One region of the Streptomyces sp. NPDC053541 genome, then DNA from elsewhere that is predicted to be linked to it. Evidence: riboswitches for the same ligand, from Rfam matches in the RefSeq annotation. Region 1 holds a riboswitch; each other region holds the start of a gene.
The links. Region 1 has a riboswitch for cyclic di-AMP ahead of ACIGW2_RS13725 (M23 family metallopeptidase). Riboswitches for the same ligand answer to the same signal wherever they lie in the genome.
Positions count from the first base shown of each region.

Region 2: another riboswitch for cyclic di-AMP. It lies ahead of ACIGW2_RS26390 (peptidoglycan DD-metalloendopeptidase family protein); the one in region 1 lies ahead of ACIGW2_RS13725 (M23 family metallopeptidase).
Region 3: another riboswitch for cyclic di-AMP. It lies ahead of ACIGW2_RS31015 (transglycosylase family protein); the one in region 1 lies ahead of ACIGW2_RS13725 (M23 family metallopeptidase).

Region 1 covers NZ_JBITXM010000004.1:669,556-673,791, forward strand. Annotated here, with positions in the region: gene ACIGW2_RS13720 (PP2C family protein-serine/threonine phosphatase) at 1-1,222, shown strand, start outside; cyclic di-AMP (ydaO/yuaA leader) riboswitch at 1,470-1,616, shown strand; gene ACIGW2_RS13725 (M23 family metallopeptidase) at 1,628-2,722, shown strand; gene ACIGW2_RS13730 (aldo/keto reductase) at 2,864-3,829, shown strand; gene ACIGW2_RS13735 (PrsW family intramembrane metalloprotease) at 3,982-4,236, opposite strand, start outside.
Region 2 covers NZ_JBITXM010000010.1:360,412-364,647, forward strand. Annotated here, with positions in the region: gene ACIGW2_RS26370 (aspartate aminotransferase family protein) at 1-285, shown strand, start outside; gene ACIGW2_RS26375 (helix-turn-helix domain-containing protein) at 372-971, shown strand; gene ACIGW2_RS26380 (DUF6126 family protein) at 990-1,139, shown strand; gene ACIGW2_RS26385 (tyrosine-protein phosphatase) at 1,176-1,973, opposite strand; cyclic di-AMP (ydaO/yuaA leader) riboswitch at 2,348-2,504, shown strand; gene ACIGW2_RS26390 (peptidoglycan DD-metalloendopeptidase family protein) at 2,509-3,474, shown strand; gene ACIGW2_RS26395 (SGNH/GDSL hydrolase family protein) at 3,646-4,236, shown strand, end outside.
Region 3 covers NZ_JBITXM010000013.1:80,274-84,509, reverse strand. Annotated here, with positions in the region: gene ACIGW2_RS31025 (cytochrome P450) at 1-316, shown strand, start outside; gene ACIGW2_RS31020 (transglycosylase family protein) at 431-1,504, shown strand; cyclic di-AMP (ydaO/yuaA leader) riboswitch at 1,764-1,938, shown strand; gene ACIGW2_RS31015 (transglycosylase family protein) at 1,942-2,661, shown strand; gene eno (phosphopyruvate hydratase) at 2,945-4,231, shown strand.

The DNA of each region.
Region 1 (4,236 bases):
GGGCGCCGACCCCGGGCCGTACCGCGGTGCCCGGCGCTTCCTGCGGGCGCTGCCGCCGCTGGTGATCGTCGGCGGGGTGGTCTACGACCTGATGACCCCGCCCGCGTTCACCGCCGCCCCCATGTACGCGGCGGCGCCGCTGATCGCCGCTCCCTTCTTCTCGACCCTGACGACGCTGCTGACCGGGATCGCGGCGGTCCTGGCGTGCGTCGGGCTGCACAACTACAACGCGACGGCCGACACGATCCCGGCCCTCACGGAGTCCCTGACGGTCGCCACGGTCTCGGCGCTGGCGGTGCTGGTCAGCCGGGTGGTGCGGCGCAGCGGGGAGCGGCTGGCCTCGGCCCGGGTGATCGCCGAGACGGCGCAGCGGGCGGTGCTGCCGGCGCCGGCCGAGCGGATCGGCGGGCTGCAGATCGCGGCGCGGTACGAGGCGGCGCAGGCCGACGCGTTCATCGGCGGCGACCTGTTCGCGGTCCAGGACACGCCCTTCGGGGTACGGCTGGTGGTCGGCGACGTGCGGGGCAAGGGGCTCGACGCGGTCGAGGCGGTGGCGGTGGTCATCGGCGCCTTCCGGGAGGCGGCCGAACAGGAGGCCACCCTGGAGGAGGTGGCCGAGCGGCTGGAGCGGGCGCTGGCCCGGGAAGGCACGCGGCGGACCGGGCTGGACGCCTTCGAGGGGTTCACGACGGCGGTGCTGGCCGAGATCCCGGGCGGTGACCGGGTGGTCCGGGTGGTCAACCGCGGGCATCCGGAGCCGCTGCTGCTGCACGCGGACGGCGGCGTCGAGCCCCTGCTGCCGAGCGAGGCGGCACTGCCGCTGGGCATGGGGGAGTTGGCGGTCTGGCCGGACCGGGTGGACGTGTCGCCGTATCCGCCGGGGGCGACGCTGCTCTTCTACACGGACGGGCTGTCGGAGGCGCGGGACGCGGCGGGCGAGTTCTACGACCCGAAGGGGCGGCTCGCGGGGCGCCTCTTCCCGGGGCCGGAGGAGTTGCTCGACGCGCTGGTGGCCGATGTGCGGCGGCACACGGGCGGGGCGACGACGGACGACATGGCGCTGCTCGCGGTGGCCCGCCCGGCGGCGGGGCAGCCGGAGCGGCGACGCACCATGCCGGTGGTGCCGGGGGACAGTGGCGCCCGGGGCGGGACAGGGACCGGGACCCGGGGCGGGACCGGGAGTGGGAGCGGGGACGGGAGTGGGAGCGGTGCGCGGCGGTGACAGTGGTGCCGGGCAGGACGCTCGTGGCACCGATGACAGGCCGTAGTCGAAGGGTCTCCCTCCGATAACAATTGACTCAACGTCAGATTCCTTCTGTGAACGCCTGTGTTTCTGAAGGGCGTTCAACTCGGGCGATTCCCTCCCAATTCAGCTAATGATCAAGGGGAACGGCTTGGAATCGGAGGGCCGTGTCTATTAACGTTCGATAACGCAGCGCGGTCGTCACAGCCGTCGCAAGAGACGGCACCGTGCGCGTGCGCCGAATCCCGCAAGGGAACCGGGGAACCACCACTTGGGGTGAATCGGGCCCCACCGCACCCGTGCGGCACGCCCGTAGGAGACCTTCCTGCTCCGAACCCGTCAGCTAACCCGGTAGGCGAGAAGGAAGGAAAGGAGAGCGCCTCCGTGGCGTCCAACACCCCTGCTCCGCAAACCCCCTTCGCCTCCTACGACGCCGCCGCTGCGCCGGGCGCCCTGGACGGGGGCACGGAGGAGTGGAACCCCACCGAGGACTCCCTGCGCGCGCAGAACCGCTCCGGCGGACGCCACCGTGTCGTCAAGCAGCGCTCCAACTTCGCGCGTTCCTCCACCGTCCTCGGCGTCGGCGTCATCGCCGCCGTCGGCGCCGGCGGTCTGGCCACCGCGCAGCAGAAGCCCCCGGTCTCGATAGCCCTGCCGGACGTCGACCTGCCCGACGCCGCGGACCTGCCCGGCGTCGGCGAGCTCATCGGCGCCTCCGACGACCACGAGGACTCCGGCTCCGAGGCCGCGGGCAACGCCGCCCAGCCGCTCACCGCGCTGACCTACACCACCCCCGACGCCGCCCCGCAGAGCGCCGGCAACGCGGCGACCGGGACGCGGACGACCGCCGACGCGGGCGAGGCGCTGCGCGCCCGGATCCTCCAGCAGGCCGAGCAGCAGCAGGCCGTCGCCGACGCCGCCGAGAAGGAGGCCGCGGAGAAGCTCGCGGCCGAGAAGGCGGCGGCCGAGGCCCAGGCCAAGGCGGACGCGGCGGAGAAGGCGGCCGCCGAGGCGAAGCGCAAGGCCGAGGAGGAGGCCGCGGCGAAGGCCGAGGCCGAGCGCCTGGCCCAGCTCGCCGCCAGCTACGCGCTGCCGACCACCTCGTACACGATCACCTCCACCTACGGCGAGGCCGGCTCCATGTGGTCCTCCGGCTACCACACCGGACTGGACTTCGCCGCCCCCACCGGCACCCCGGTCAAGGCCGTCCACGGCGCCACCGTGAAGTCGGCCGGCTGGTCCGGCGCCTACGGCTACCGGATCGTCCTGGAGATGGCGGACGGCACCGAGGTCTGGTACTGCCACCTCTCCTCCATGACCGTCGGCGTCGGCCAGTCCGTCGGCACCGGCGAGACCATCGGCCGCGTCGGCGCCACCGGCAACGTCACCGGCCCCCACCTCCACCTCGAGGTGCACACCCCGTCCGGCGACGGCATCGACCCGGCCGCCTGGCTGCGCTCCAAGGGCCTGTCCGTCTAGGGCGCGGGTCCGGGGCGCCGGTGCTGAGTGGGTGGCGCCGCCGCTGAGTGGGTGGCGCGCGGTGCGCTGGGCGCGCGGTGCGTGGTGCCTGTGCGGGGTCGGTCCGGAATAGCGTGACCGGCGGGCGGAGTTGATCTCTTCATGACTTCACTCCGCCGTCTCGGCACCTCCGACCTGCATGTCTTCCCGCTCGCCCTCGGTGGCAACGTCTTCGGCTGGAGCGCCGACGAAGCGCAGTCCTTCGCCGTGCTCGACGCCTACGTCGCCGCCGGCGGCAACTTCGTCGACACCGCCGACGTCTACTCGGCCTGGGCCGAGGGCAACCGGGGCGGCGAGTCCGAGACGGTGATCGGCCGCTGGCTGGCCTCCCGGGGCAACCGCTCGGACATCCTCGTCGCCACCAAGGTCGGCGCCCACCCGGACTTCAAGGGCCTGAGCGCCGCGACCATCAAGGCCGCCGCCGAGGAGTCGCTGCGCCGGCTCGGCACCGACCACATCGACCTCTACTACACGCACTTCGACGACGAGTCGGTGCCGGTGGAGGAGATCGTCACCGCCCTGGACCAGCTGGTGAAGGACGGCAAGGTGCGTGCCGTCGCCGCCTCCAACATCTCCCCCGAGCGGCTGCGGGCCTCGCTCGACTTCGCCGAGGCCGAGGGCCTCGCCCGCTACGTCGCCCTCCAGCCGCACTACAACCTGGTCTCCCGCGAGACCTACGAGGGCCCGCTGCTCGACGTCGCCCGGCAGGGCGGCCTCGCGGCCGTGCCGTACTACGGCCTGGCGTCCGGCTTCCTCACCGGCAAGTACCGCCCCGGCAAGGTCGTCGACAGCGTCCGCGCCCCGCGGGCCGCCGCGCTCGCCGAGACCGAGCGCGGGCAGCGGGTGCTCGCCGCCCTGGACGCGGTCGCCGAGGCGCGCGGCGCCGAGCCCGCCACCGTCGCCCTCGCCTGGCTCGCCTCCCGCCCCACCGTCGCCGCGCCGATCGCCTCGGCCCGTACGGTCGAGCAGCTCCCGGCCCTCGTCGCGGTCGCCGACCTGGAGCTCACCGAGGCCGAGCTGGCCACCCTGACCGAGGCCTCCGAGGCATCTGAGGCCTCCGAGGCCTGAGCGGGGCCGGAGCCGGGGGCGGGGGTCCCGGGGCCGCGCGGCTCGCGCGGCCGGTGCGGCCGGTGCGGTGGGCGGTCCGCCGTCTGCCCGTCTGCCCGTCAGCCGTATGCGGTCTGCCCGCCTGCGGTCCGTCGGCCGCGGCTGCGGTCCGGCTAGCTCCGGTACGGGTTGTAGCCGCCGTAGTCCAGGTACTGCGGCGGCGCCCAGACCCGGCCGGTCGCCCGGGCCGCGTAGGTCAGGGCCGGGGAGGCCACCTGGCGGCGCTGCCACAGGTGGTGCAGCAGCTCCTGCTCGCGGGCGGTGAAGTCCTGCGGGGCCAGTCCGCGGCGGGCCCGGTGCCGCAGGAAGGCCAGGGTGGTGGCGAAGGCCTCGTACTCGCCGACGGCCCGTGCGCCCGGCTTGCCGAA
Region 2 (4,236 bases), on a different contig from region 1:
TCCCTCGGCCTGCGCAGCCGCTGGACCATGCTCCAGGCGGCCCGCAAGGGGCTCTTCGCCCAGATGGTCGTGGTGCCGCTGCTCCAGCGCCACCGGATCCTCACCCAGGTCTCCGGGGACCACCTGGAGGTGATCAAGCTCATCCCGCCGCTGGTCGTCGACGAGGCGGACGTCGAGCGCTTCGTGACCGCGTTCACGGCCGTGATGGACGAGGCCCACGCCGGCGGCGGACTGCTGTGGGACTTCGGGAAGACGCTGGTCAAGCAGGCGGTCGCGCAGCGCTGACCGGAATCAGCCGGTTTCCGCGCACGGGCTTTTGCCTCTGAGGCAAGAAAGTTGCCTCAGAGGCACGGGCCTGGCGCAATGGACGCATGGACCACGTCACCGACGTCCTCCCGGACGTCGCTCCGCAGCTGCGGGCCCTGCGCCGCAGGCGCGGGCTCACCCTGGAGGCGGCCGCCCAGCGGGCCGGGCTCTCGCCGGCCCACCTCTCCCGTCTGGAGACGGGGAACCGGCAGCCCTCGCTGCCGATGCTGCTCGCCCTCGCCCGTATCTACGGTACGACGGTCTCCGAGCTGCTCGGCGAGGCGCCGCCGGAGCGCGACCCGGTCGTGCGGGCCGGGCGCTCCGAACCGGTCGAGGCCGACGGCTGGGTCTACCGGCAGGCCGGCGGCGCGGGCCGCGCCATGCAGGCGCTGCGCGTCCACGTCCCGTACGCCACCAGCACCGACATCGTACGGGTCCATCCGGGCGAGGAGTGGATCCACGTCCTCGAGGGGCGGGTCAGGCTCGCGCTGGGCGAGACCGTGCACGTCCTCGATCCCGGGGACAGCGCGCACTTCGACTCGCTCACCCCGCACCGGATCGGCGCCGCGACCCCGTCGGGTGCCGAGCTGCTGTTCGTCCACACCCTGATGCAGAGTCCCGCCGCCGAGCTGTGCCTCGGTGACGGCACCCCGCATCGACGCTGAGGCCCAGAAAGGACCGACATGTCCGAGAAGTCCGTACCGGTCACCGGCGAGGAGCGCGGTGAGGGCAAGTTCCCCAAGGGGCTGGTGCTCCGGCTCTTCGCCTATCTGGTCGCCGGCCACGTCTTCGCCGCGTTCCTGTATCTCCTCTTCGCGATGGGGGCGAAGTAGCCCGTAGCGGGCTGATCGCCCCCGTCGGGCGGCGGTCTACGCCTCGGTGACCAGCCGCTCGCGCAGCCGCTCCCGGGTTGCGGGGGCGAGCCGCAGGCCCTCCGTCAGATAGACGTCGACCGAGCCCCAGGTCTGCTCGATCGTCTCGAAGGCGGCCCGCAGGTACTCCGCCCGCGCGTCGAAGAGCGGACCCAGTAGCTCCATCACCTCGGGCGCCATGGCGTCCGGGTCGGTGGAGCTGCGCTGGATCTTGTAGCGGCGGTGCGGGGCGCCGGACTTGAGGTAGTCCTCCTCGATCGCCTCGCGCTCCACGCCGACCGCGAGCAGCGAGACCGCGATCGCCAGGCCCGCGCGGTCCTTGCCGGCGGCGCAGTGCATCAGGGCGGGGACGCTGTCCTCGGCCATCGCGTGCAGCACCCGGCTGTGTTCCGGAGCCTTCTCGACCACCATCTTCCGATACGAAGCGGACATCCTGGCCGCCGCCTTGCCGTCGCCCAGCAGTTCACGCAGCTGCGCCAGGTCGCCCGTGCGCACCATGTGCCAGAACTCCTTGCCGTCGGCGGGGTCGCTCAGGGGTATGTTCACGTTCCGCACGCCGGGCAGCTCGACGTCCGGGCCCTCGATCCGCCGGTCGGCCTCGTTGCGGAAGTCGAAGACCGTGTGCAGCCCGAGTCCGGCCAGGAAGTGCGCGTCCTCGGTCGTGGCGTGCGCCAGGTGACCGCTGCGGAACAGGCGTCCGGGGCGCACGGACCGGCCGTCCACGGTCGGCAGACCGCCCACGTCGCGGAAGTTGCGTACGCCGGTGAGCTCGGGCTCGGTCGTCGCTTGCGTCACGGTTGCTCCTGCTCGTCGAGATCGGTTCCTCGGGCAATCATCATGGCTCCCGGCCCGTTCGGGCACCCCCTCGGGAGGGAATGGGTGATCTGCCCGAATTGAGCGATTGAGGATAAGGCGCCCTGGTTGCAGGGGAGATGGGAATCGGGGCGTGAGCAGCGTCATACACGTGACGGACCGTTGCTGATCGTCTTTTCCAAATTCCCCCCGGCAAAGGGAAATCGAGAGAACGGCATCAACGGAGGGTCACCGGAATTCCGGCTCGCATTCACCGTGTTCGAGATCGAATGGAACCGGCGGCTTGTTCCGCTCGTCCCCGCTCGTCTAGCGTCGCGCTCACTCCGGACGGACCGCCGAATCCTGCCGCCGCCCGGAATCCGCACTCACCCGTACACGGCAGGAGCGGGGGACCCAGGTACGTCGCCGTCCTCCCGAAGAGAAGGACGGCTCGGGGTGAAGCCGCGCGTCCGCGCGGCCGGACATCTCCAGTCCGAACCCGACAGCTCACCTCGCAGGCGACGGAGAGGACACCGCCATGCCCGCGAAGGGTAAGCACCGCCGTACCAAGGCCAACCCCATCACCCGCGGGTTCGTGGCCGCCGGCGCCGGAGGCGCCGTCGTCGCCCTCCCGCTGATCGGCGCCACCGGCGCGCACGCCGCCGAGCAGGCCGCCGCACCCGCCGCCCCGCGCCAGGCCGTCGCCGCCGCCGCGCCCGCCGCCGTCACCCCCGCCAAGGCCCCGGCCGCCAAGAGCACCACGTACACCGTCGTGCGCGGCGACTACCTGTCGAAGATCGCCACCGAGCACCGGCTCGCCGGCGGCTGGCAGAAGCTCTACCGCGACAACCGCCAGGTCGTCGGCGAGGACCCCTCGCTGATCCTGCCCGGCATGAAGCTCACCCTCGGCGCGAAGAACCCGGCCAAGGCCGCCCCCGCGCCCAAGGCCGCCGCACCGAAGGCCCCCGCGGCCAAGAGCGCGCCCAAGAGCACCGCCAAGAACGGCGACACCGCCCCGAGCCGCGCCTCGCGCGGCACCGAGCGCGCCGCCGCCCCGGCCGCCCCCGCCACCGCCCCGGCCGCGGCCCCGGCCGCCTCCTCCGGCTGGGTCGCCCCGGTCAGCGGCGGCATCGGCACCCCGTACCGCGCCTCCGGCTCCATGTGGTCCTCCGGCTACCACACCGGTGTCGATTTCATCGCCTCCACCGGCACCACCGTCCGCGCGGTCGGCCCCGGCACCGTCTACTCCGCCGGCTGGGGCGGCGCCTACGGCAACCAGGTCGTCATCCAGCACGCCGACGGCACCTTCTCGCAGTACGCCCACCTCTCCTCGCTGTCCGTCTCCGCCGGACAGACTGTGAGCGGCGGCCAGCAGATCGGCCTCTCCGGCGCCACCGGCAACGTCACCGGACCGCACCTGCACTTCGAGATGCGCACCGGGCCGGAGTACGGCTCCGACATCGACCCGCTGGCCGTCCTGCGCCAGCACGGCGTGGGCATCTGACACCACGTCACCCCGGCCCCGTCCGGACAGCACCCGGAGGCCCGGCACGCACGTGCCGGGCCTCCGGCGTATTCCGGCTTGGTGGAATCTTTATCGGTGGCATATGTCACCCGCCGTCAACCCCTCCTTACGGTCGCGTAGGTCACATCCCGAAGGGAAAGATGTGGTCCCGTGGCAGACGATTCGAGATCACCAGACAAGAACGCATTCGGGTCGTACGCGGCGATCGGTGACAGCTTCACCGAGGGCGTCGGAGACCCCGGGCCCGACGGGACGTACGTCGGCTGGGCGGACCGGTTCGCGGTCCTGCTCGCCGACCAACTGCCGGAGCACGACGAGTTCCGGTACGCCAATCTCGCCGTACGGGGGCGCCTGCTCGACCAGATCGTCGCGGAACAGGTCCCGCGGGCGAAGGAACTCGCCCCCGACCTCGTGACCTTCTGCGCCGGCGGCAACGACATCATCCGCCCCGGCACCGACCCCGACGACGTGGCCGAGCGCTTCGAGCGCGCGGTGGCCGACCTCACCTCCGCCGTCGGCACCGTCATGGTGACCACGGGCTTCGACACCCGCGACGTGACCCTGCTCAAGCACCTGCGCGGCAAGATCGCCACCTACAACGGGCACGTCCGGGCCATCGCCGACCGCTACGGCTGCCCCGTGCTCGACCTGTGGTCGCTGAGGTCCGTCCAGGACCGGCGCGCCTGGGACGAGGACCGGCTCCACCTCTCGCCCGAGGGCCACACCCGGGTCGCGCTGCGC
Region 3 (4,236 bases), on a different contig from region 1:
GGCCGGCGACCCGGTCCTGGTGGTGCTCGCGGCCGCCGACCGCGATCCGGCGCGCTTCGAGGCGCCGGACACCCTGGATCTGGCGCGCCGTGACAACCAGCACCTCGGGTACGGGCACGGCATCCACTACTGCCTGGGCGCCCCGCTGGCCCGCCTGGAGGGGCAGACGGCGCTGGCGACCCTGCTGACTCGCCTGCCGGACCTGCGACTCGGGGCCGATCCGGCCGAACTCCGGTGGCGCGGCGGGCTCATCATGCGTGGCCTGCGCACGCTTCCGGTCGCGTTCAGCGCTTCCCACAAAACGTCCGCGAACTGACGGGGCGTCAATGCTGTGATCTTCGCGTGATCTGCGCTGCATCGACTTGTGACGTGCGTTCGAATGCCGCTACGTTCACCAGCAGTCTCAGCAGTCACGCGAAAGGCACTCCGCATGCGCTCCGGAAACGGACGTCACCGCAGACCCCGCCAGGCCCCCGCGCTCGTCGTCGCGGCGGGTGTGACCGGCTCGGCCATGGCGCTGCCGTTGCTCGCCACCGGCTCCGCCTCCGCCGCCGACGCGGCGACCTGGGACCGGGTCGCCGAGTGCGAGTCGGGCGGCGCGTGGAGCGCCAACTTCGGCAACGGCCTCTACGGCGGGCTCCAGTTCACCCAGGAGGGGTGGGAGCGGCACGGCGGCCTGGCCTACGCGCCGAGCGCGGACCTGGCGAGCCGGGCCCAGCAGATCGCCGTCGCGGACAAGGCGTTCGCCGCGGGCGACACCCAGTGGGCCACCTGCGCGCCGATCGCCGGCCTGACCCACGACGGCAGGACCCCGAACGTCGACCCGGGCCCGGGCGTCACGCCCGCGGAGCCCACCGGCCCGCTCCCGGAGTCCAACCGCACCGACGGCCTGCCCGGCACCTCGACCGGCACCGCCGCCGGCTCCGGCGGCACCACCACCGCCCCCTCGGCCGGGACGACCGCTCCGGCGACCCCGGCCGCCCCCGCGACGCCCGCCACGCCCTCCACCGGAGCCGGCACCGGCACCCCGTCGGCCCCCGGCTCCACCCCCGGGTCCACGACCGCGCCCGCCACCCCGGCGACCCCCGCGAGCCCGGCCACGCCCGGCCTCCCGGGTCTCCCCGGCACCCCCGGCGCCTCGGATCCGACGACCTCCGCCCCCGCGCCCGGCACGGGCCGGCACCGGGGTGACGCCGCGACAGATGAAACGGACACAACGGGCGGAACAGTCGAGTCCGGACGTCACGCCGCGCCCGCTGACGGGGCGAAGGGTGACGCGACCGGCGGTAACGGGGCGAACGATTCGGGCACCTCGGACAAGGCGGGCGAATACCTCGTCAAGCCGGGTGACAGTCTGTCGGGCATTGCGCAGGAGAACGGCCTGCTCGGTGGCTGGACCGCCCTCTACGACGCCAACAAGGAAACGGTCGGCTCTGACCCCGACCTCATCCTCCCTGGTCAGAGCCTGGAGTTGGGCCCCGAATCGACCGCGCCCGCGAAGTAGTTCAGGGCCATATGTCCGGTTCTGTGCAAGTGAGACATGAGTCTCTCTTCCCGAACTGGCGTGTCACGCCCGCAAACTTTGCTCATCGCACCCCTCACCTGGGCAAACAGGACCTGACGGGGTGCAAGTAGGGGCGATTTTTCCGGGTTGAGGGTCTTTGAACTTCTCCCGGGTCTCTGTCTACGGTCGTCACCGCTCGCCACCGCGGGCCCCGTCGACCGGTACGCCGAATCCTGCCGCCGATCCGATGGGAACAGTCGTCGCGCAAGCGCCGAAGGCAGGAGCGGGGGACCCAAGGTAGGTGCCGTCCCCGGCCGCCCGAGACGGGCGGCCGGCGACCGGCTTGGGGTGAAGCCGCGTGCAAGGACACGCGGCCGGGCAGCTCACTCGCCCGAACCCGACAGCTCACCTCGCAGGCGTCGGTGAGGAGAACTTCCATGCTGCTTTCCGGCAAGGGCAAACACCGTCGTGCCTTCAAGGCCACCCGCGCCGTCGCCCTCGTCGGCGTGGCCGGCGTCGCCGTCGCCGCCCCGCTGATGACCGCGGGCTCCGCCTCGGCCGCCACCGCCTCCGAGTGGGACGCCGTCGCCCAGTGCGAGTCCGGCGGCAACTGGTCCATCAACACCGGCAACGGCTTCTACGGCGGCCTGCAGTTCACCAACTCCACCTGGGCCGCCTTCGGTGGCACCGCCTACGCCCCGCGCGCCGACCTCGCCTCGAAGGCGCAGCAGATCGCCGTCGCCGAGAAGGTCCTCGCGGGCCAGGGCAAGGGCGCCTGGCCGAGCTGTGGCGTGGGCCTCTCCAGCGCCTCGTACGACGGCGGCTCCGCCTCCTCGGACAGCGGCTCCACCGCCGAGCGCTCCACCGAGCAGCCGACCACCCGCAGCGAGCAGCGCCAGGCCCCGAAGCAGGCCGCCCCGAAGCAGGCCGCTCCGAAGAGCACCAAGAAGAGCGCGCAGAAGACCGTCACCACCCCGACCGGCAAGAAGGTCAAGAAGGGCGACGGCGAGTACAAGGTCGTCCCCGGCGACACCCTCAGCAAGATCGCCCAGGCGCACGGTGTCAAGGGCGGCTGGGCGAAGCTCTTCGAGCTGAACAAGGACGTCGTCCAGGACGCCGACCTGATCTACCCGGGTCAGCAGCTCCACCTGAAGTAGTCCCGGAGCACCCGAGGCAGCGGGGGACGGTCCGGCGGTCGTCCCCTTCCTCCCCCTCCCCGCGGTGACCGACGAGGCCGGCCCGGAGCATCCCGCTCCGGGCCGGTTTCGTACTCCTCGGTAACCGGGGTCTTTCGCCCCCATACGCGTGCCCTTGGGTCCTTTTTCGTCCCAGGGGGCGGGCGCCCGGCTGGCCGGAGCCCCCGAGCCGGTTAGGCTCTTGTCGCAAGGCGAACGAGTCCTTGCCGCATGCGTCACAATCAGCGTCACATCCCAGAAGGAGATGCTCGTGCCGTCCATCGACGTCGTCGTAGCCCGGGAAATCCTGGACTCCCGAGGCAACCCCACGGTCGAGGTCGAGGTCGGCCTCGACGACGGCAGCACCGGCCGTGCTGCCGTTCCGTCCGGTGCCTCCACCGGTGCGTTCGAGGCCCTCGAGCTCCGCGACGGTGACCCCAACCGCTACCAGGGCAAGGGTGTCGAGAAGGCCGTTCTCGCCGTCATCGAGCAGATCGGCCCGGAGCTCGTCGGCTACGACGCCACCGAGCAGCGCCTGATCGACCAGGCGATGTTCGACCTGGACGCCACCCCGGACAAGTCCTCGCTCGGCGCCAACGCCATCCTCGGCGTCTCCCTCGCCGTGGCGCACGCCGCCTCCGAGGCCTCCGACCTGCCGCTCTTCCGCTACCTCGGCGGCCCGAACGCGCACCTGCTGCCCGTTCCGATGATGAACATCCTGAACGGCGGCTCGCACGCCGACTCCAACGTGGACATCCAGGAGTTCATGATCGCGCCGATCGGCGCCGAGTCCTTCTCCGAGGCCCTGCGCTGGGGCACCGAGGTCTACCACACCCTCAAGTCCGTCCTGAAGTCCAAGGGCCTGTCCACCGGCCTCGGCGACGAGGGCGGCTTCGCCCCCAACCTGGGGTCCAACCGCGAGGCCCTCGACCTCATCCTCGAGGCCATCAAGCAGGCCGGCTACGTGCCCGGCAAGGACATCGCGCTCGCGCTCGACTGCGCCGCCTCCGAGTTCTACAAGGACGGCAAGTACGAGTTCGAGGGCAAGGCCCGCTCCGCCGCCGAGATGACCGAGTACTACGAGGAGCTCGTCTCCGCGTACCCGCTCGTCTCCATCGAGGACCCGCTGTTCGAGGACGACTGGGCCGGCTGGAAGGTCATCACCGAGAAGCTCGGCTCCAAGGTCCAGCTCGTCGGCGACGACCTCTTCGTCACCAACCCGGAGCGCCTGGCCCGCGGCATCGAGGAGGGCTCCGCGAACGCCCTCCTGGTCAAGGTCAACCAGATCGGCTCGCTGACCGAGACCCTGGACGCCGTCGAGCTGGCCCAGCGCAACGGCTTCAAGTGCATGATGTCCCACCGCTCCGGCGAGACCGAGGACGTCACCATCGCCGACCTCGCCGTCGCCACCAACTGCGGCCAGATCAAGACCGGCGCCCCGGCCCGCTCCGAGCGCGTCGCCAAGTACAACCAGCTGCTGCGCATCGAGGAGATCCTCGACGACGCCGCCGTCTACGCCGGCCGCAGCGCCTTCCCGCGCTTCAAGGGCTGACATCC